DNA from 2 places in the Bacillus sp. BC05(2025) genome. Region 2 is predicted to be linked to the other one. Evidence: riboswitches for the same ligand, from Rfam matches in the RefSeq annotation. Region 2 holds a riboswitch; the other holds the start of a gene.
The links. A riboswitch is a leader RNA that binds a small molecule or an ion and turns the genes downstream of it on or off. The one in region 2 is predicted to bind cyclic di-AMP.
Positions count from the first base shown of each region.

Region 1 (3,172 bases), on a different contig from region 2:
CTGAATGTTATAAAATTGTATTTTGAAAAGGGGGATGTTGTATGCGTATTTTAGTATTAGGAGCGGGTGGCGTTGGAGGCTTTTTTGGAGGACGATTAGTCGAAAAAGGGGAAGATGTTACGTTTCTTGTTCGCAGTAAAAGAAAACAGCAATTAGAGGAAAAGGGGCTTGTTATTCGTAGTGTTAATGGTGATTTTTCCTTCCAACCGAAATTAATAACGAAAGAAGATCAACCTTCTTCATTTGATGTCATTTTATTTTCAACAAAAGCGTATCACTTAAACGATGCAATCCAAGATTTGAAGCCGTTTGTAGGTGAGAATACTGTCATCATTCCATTATTAAATGGTATCGCTCATGTATCACTATTACAAAAAGAATTTGGTGAAGAGAAAGTGATTGGCGGTTTATGCTTTATCGAGACGACGTTAAATGATCAAGGGGAAATTGTACAAATGAGTGTTGCCAACAGACTTGTGTTTGGCGAAATACAGCTTCAAGATTCAGAGAGAATAAAGCATATTGCTAAAGCATTTACAGGTACGAAATCTAGTTTTGTTTTAAGTGAAAACATTATGCAAGATATGTGGCATAAATATTTATTTATTACTGTAATGTCGGGTGTGACGACATTAATGCGGGCACCGATAGGACCGATTCGTGAAAGCGAAGGTGGACGCGATTTTATCCAAAACTTATTTGAAGAATGTATGCAAATTATGAGATGTATAGGAGCTCCAATTAAAGATAATATTGCCCAAGAACATATGAAAACAATTGATAAAATTTCGTATAATATGAAGTCATCGATGCAGCGTGATATGGAAAAAGGTTCGTTCATTGAAGGCGAGCACTTACAAGGATACTTACTAAATGTAACAAAACAATTTTCTATAGAAGCACCATTATTAGGTGCGGTATATCAAAATTTGAAAGTGTATGAAGAAATGACCTTTAACAAATCAGCGATAGAATTAGATGTATGAAAAAATAAAAAGAAAGCAATATATAAGTGTATTGCTTTCTTTTTTTATGACAAATTATTTATTTCTTTTCGTTCGATCTGTCAAATTTATTTCCTGTTCACGTTTACCGTATAATTGATTAATTTCATTTGCTAATGCATCTAAATAGGAATCGGAAAAAATAGGCTTCTTTTCTTTAGACATGTGGGTCTCCTTTATCAATTTTTTAGTATTCATTATGTATGTTTACCGGCGAATTATGCGAAATCATTTAATTTTTTTCTTTTTAAAAATTTTTATTTACATTTTGAAAATAAAGGAGTATTATAATCCACAGTTTCAATTTTCTAAATCGCTGAAACCGCATGGTGCGGGGGACCCGTTCTTATGGATTAGTTCTTAATCCAATGGGGTGAATCCTTGAAAAAGGTAGGGCTACTCATAGGCCCGAATCCGACAGCTAACCTCGTAAGCGTTATATTGAGAAGGAAGGTGGAGCTTGTGCGACAAAAAATATAATGTCTACAAGTCTATTTCGTTATGGCTTGTAGACATTTTTTGTTTTCTGAGGAAATAGTTTATCCGCTGTAACTAGCAGAAAAGTTCGTACAAAATTATTGGAGAGTGGACAGCTGTGGTTTCATCTATTAAAAGATTTTTAATTGGAAGACCGTTAAAATCAACTGAGCTTGGAGAACAAAAGCTCAATAAAACGAAGGCGTTAGCTATTTTATCTTCTGACGCATTGTCATCGGTTGCATACGGACCAGAGCAAATTTTAATTGCTTTAGCAGGTCTTGGGGCGATTGCTTATTGGTATTCAATTCCGATCGCCGTTGGGGTATTAGTATTATTGACAGCCCTTATTTTATCTTATCGTCAAATTATTTTTGCCTATCCGCATGGCGGAGGCGCGTATGTTGTATCAAAAGAAAATTTAGGGATGAATCCAGGGTTAATAGCTGGAGGATCTTTATTAGTCGATTATATTTTAACTGTTGCAGTAAGTGTATCTGCAGGTACAGATGCGATTACGTCTGCTTTTCCTAGCTTACATGCACATAAAGTAATTATTGCAGTTATATTTGTTATATTAATTACGATATTAAATTTAAGAGGCGTAACGGAATCAGCTTCCGTTTTAGCATATCCAGTTTATTTATTCGTTTTAGCACTATTTATATTAATTGGGGTAGGGATCTATAATATTTTAACTGGTCAAGTGTCGCAGGCCTTACACACGCCGATTGGAACACCAGTTGCAGGGATTAGTTTGTTCTTACTGTTACGAGCATTTGCATCAGGTAGTTCTGCTTTAACAGGTGTTGAAGCAATTTCAAACGCAATTCCAAACTTTAAAGATCCCGCACCAAACAATGCGGCGAGAACATTGCTTGCAATGGGTGCATTACTTGCAGTTTTATTTTCAGGAATTGTTTTCTTAGCTTATTATTACGGAATTACTCCAAGTAAAGAAGTAACAGTTGTTTCACAAATTGCGGAACAAACTTTTGGACGTAATTTCATGTACTATTTCATACAGGGTACAACTGCTTTAATATTAATTCTTGCTGCTAACACAGGGTATTCTGCATTTCCGTTATTAGCAGTTAACCTTGCAAAAGACAAATTTATACCGAGAATGTTTACGATTAGAGGAGATCGCCTAGGATACTCAAACGGTATTATTATACTTGGAATTGCTTCGATTATTTTAATTGTAGCTTTCCAAGGACAAACAGAACATTTGATTCCGTTATATGCAGTAGGTGTATTTATTCCGTTTACCCTTTCTCAAACTGGTATGGTATTAAAATGGCTTCGTGAAAAACCTGAAGGATGGATTTTACGATTATCGATTAATTTGATTGGTGCAGTTATTAGTTTTATCGTAATGAGTATGTTCTTTTTAACTAAATTTGCACAAGTATGGTCGATCCTCATTTTCTTACCTGTTATTATCTTCTTGTTCCACCGAATTAAGAAGCATTATGATGCGGTAGGAGACCAACTAAGTTTAAAAACTTGTGAGCCACTTGTTCCGATTAAGGGAAATGTAATTGTCGTTCCGGTAGCTGGTATGACTCATGTAGTAGAAAATTCATTGAATTATGCTAAGGCTCTTTCTGCAGATCAAGTTATCGCTGTATATGTTGCTTTTGACAGAGAAGAAGAAAAGAAATTTGAAGAGAAATGGAAGAAGTGGC
Region 1 is NZ_JBWYRA010000004.1:106,425-109,596, forward strand. Features, by position in the region: gene panE (2-dehydropantoate 2-reductase) at 42-986, shown strand; gene ACZ76X_RS14730 (hypothetical protein) at 1,041-1,169, opposite strand; cyclic di-AMP (ydaO/yuaA leader) riboswitch at 1,309-1,455, shown strand; gene ACZ76X_RS14735 (APC family permease) at 1,600-3,172, shown strand, end outside.
Region 1: linked by a shared signal. The riboswitch ahead of ACZ76X_RS14735 (APC family permease) and the one ahead of ACZ76X_RS10525 (hypothetical protein) in region 2 are both predicted to bind cyclic di-AMP.

Region 2 (3,172 bases):
GTTTGTATCAGCCATAAAACTAATTGCTGTATTAAAAGCGAGCGTAGGCTCCATTCCTTCAATGTGTGCTGGATTTAATGGCAATACTCCTTGCAGTCTGAAAATGAAATATACGACAACAATCATAAATCCATTTAATAAAACTAATGATAGTGCGTACTGTTTCCACGTTTGATTGTATTCTTTTACACCCGTAATTTTAAAAATAAGTTTTTCAAAAGGCCCGAATACTTTATCTAGCTTTTTACTACCTTGAAAAGCTTTCTCTAAATAAATTCCCGTTGGCTTTGCCACAAGAATAAACAACAGCATTGTAATAACAACTGCGACCCAGATCATAATGAATGACTCCCCCTAATTAAAACTTTTCCGGATTTAATAATGCATACACTAAGTACAACGTAATTGCTGCAACAATAACCGATAAGGCAATCATCATGATTGCTTCCCTTCTTTCACAACTTTATCTGACCAACTTGCAAGACTTGCCATCGATGCGACTAACACAACGAAAATCCCGATCATTACAACATCTAACATAACTATCCCTCACTCCATTTGTAGAATTTTACCATCAAAATATTAAAAAAGAACACTGAGCTCTACTCAGTGTTCAAAAAATGAACAACAAAAAGTAAACCTCCTCTCTAAACGCTTACGAGGTTAGCTGTCGGATTCGGGCCTAAAGAGTAGCCCTACTTTCAAAACTGAAAGATTCACCCCAAGTGACGATGCACAAAATTGGTTCCCCCGCTCCATTTCTGGAACTCAGCGATTTTAGGTTTTTTTGGAAATTTTATGAATGATTTATGAGAGTAAATATACTCCTCTATATTTCACTTGTAAAGAGGCAAATTACTAAAAATAAGAATATATCTATCTGTTTAAACGCTTACATCAGGTATTATTAATACTCTTTCATCTCTTTTCTCGTCTTTTCTTTCTTTTTCACAGAAATGATCTTTTAAATACGAAATAAAAAGAGCGAATGATATGAAGTGCATAGCTTGCTGCACTTCGCATTCGCTCTTTTTTCACTCCCTATTTATTCTCCTCGTAAAAAAGCACGTAAATTTCTCCCGCGAATATAAACTTGTGACAATTCTGCATGTAGTTGCTCATATTCGATAACATCTGTTTTTAAATATAAAGCGTCTTTCGATGGCAATATGATATAGGGCCTTGGAAAAATAGGATCGAGCACCACCAATTCTTGAACTCGCTCTACCGATACCGCCCAACGATTCGCTATATCTCCTAGTAACAACACCTTCATCTTCTTTTCCCCCACCCTATTCAAAAAATAAAAAAGAAATATTATCACAATTCGTAAACACAACAAGTGTAGCTCCAATTGTTTCATAGAGCCTCGCTGGATATCGTTTATTTCTTGTAACAACAGTAATAGGTGCTTGAAAAGAAAAGCGAATATGTTCTGTAAAGAAGCTAACGATTGGAAGCTCATCACCTAGTAAAATTACCTTCTTAATACACTCACAAATACTAGTAAAATCCTGCTCCCGACTACAACTATACGTCCAATCAAATCCACAATTCCTAACTTCAGCCGCTATCTCTTCATTTGCTGTAAAAATAATTAACTCATGTTGAAATGCTACTAAATCTATTAGACTATTTACCTTACTTTCTTCTCCAACACAAATAAGTGTTAATTCCATGTACCTCATCCTCCTTAGCATAAAAGAAATCAAACATAGATTGATATTCCCCTATACTAATCAGATCGATGAAGCGATGTATCCATCATGGCACCGTCCTCTCTCAAGACGCTTACGAAGTTAGCTGTCGGATTCGGACTTTGAGAGTAGCCCTACTTTCAAAATTGAAAGATTCACCCCTAGTGACACTGCACAAATTGGTTCCTCCGCTCCATATAATTGGACTCAGCGTATTACAAAAAATATATTCTGGCTGATATATTACTCCTGTATTTTGAAAAAGTAAACAGAAAAAAAGCCAGTTAGCAAACTGGCTTCTCATGTCTTTATACACGTGTATTATTCATCTTATACGCAAAATGATTCGTCGGTCCATGACCACTTCCAATATTCAATGGCTCTTCAATTGCTATACTAATAAATCGTTTTGCTTCTTGAACTGCCTCTTCAATGGAGTATCCTTTCGCAAGTCCTGCAGTAACCGCTGAAGCAAATGTGCACCCACTTCCGTGCGTTTGCTTTGAAGGAATTCGTTCACTTCTAAATTCGATAAATTGCTCACCATCAAAGAGTAAATCAACTACTTCATTACCTTGATATTCTGCATGTCCACCCTTCATAAGCACGTATTTCGTACCTAATTCATGCAGTACTTTCGCAGCTTCCTTACTATCTTCAACATTATGAATCTCCATCCCAGTTAACACTTCTGCTTCAGGAACATTCGGTGTTACAACGGTTGCTACTGGTAATAAATATTCTTTTAATGCTTGTACTGCTTCTTGTTGTAATAATGATGCACCGCCCTTAGCAATCATAACAGGATCTAGTACAATATTATTCCAGCCAAATTTATTAATATGTTCTGCTACAATTTGAATAATTTCGCTGTTAAATAACATTCCTAGTTTCACAGCATCTGGTGTTAAATCCGTACCGATTGAATTCAACTGTTCCGTAATACCTTCTAACGAAACTGGATATACCCCTTGAACGCCAAGCGTGTTTTGAGCAGTAATTGCTGTAATAGCTGTCATCCCGTACACACCAAGCTCTTGGAATGTTTTTAAATCTGCTTGAATGCCGGCACCGCCGCCACTATCAGATCCTGCAATTGTTAAAGCTTTATTTACTTTCATCCCACTCATCCTTTTCTATCCAAAATAGCGATGATAAATTGTTTTTGCTTCGCTTATATCTTTCGTTCCATGTACAAGTACACGACCATCTTTAAAAGCAACTAATCTCTTTTCTTCCACAGAAAATGATAATAAATATGGATTTATATTTAAATCATGCACACGATCATTCAGCAGCTCTTTATATCGTTCAAAATCTATTTCCTCTTTATGAGGTGGTCTAATTTGAACTGTATTTCTCCCGCATAACACTGCTGTTTTCGATGTATTATCTTTATTTAAATACGGATACAATGCATTCTCTCCGCACGAAGGACAATTATGCTTACGAAGCTTTTGCACATTCATACATGA
Region 2 is NZ_JBWYRA010000002.1:898,309-901,480, forward strand. Features, by position in the region: gene kdpA (potassium-transporting ATPase subunit KdpA) at 1-339, opposite strand, end outside; gene kdpF (K(+)-transporting ATPase subunit F) at 359-439, opposite strand; gene ACZ76X_RS10515 (SipW-dependent-type signal peptide-containing protein) at 436-540, opposite strand; cyclic di-AMP (ydaO/yuaA leader) riboswitch at 639-784, opposite strand; gene ACZ76X_RS10520 (hypothetical protein) at 1,046-1,276, opposite strand; gene ACZ76X_RS10525 (hypothetical protein) at 1,293-1,679, opposite strand; cyclic di-AMP (ydaO/yuaA leader) riboswitch at 1,773-1,920, opposite strand; gene thiD (bifunctional hydroxymethylpyrimidine kinase/phosphomethylpyrimidine kinase) at 2,006-2,827, opposite strand; gene thiF (thiazole biosynthesis adenylyltransferase ThiF) at 2,834-3,172, opposite strand, start outside.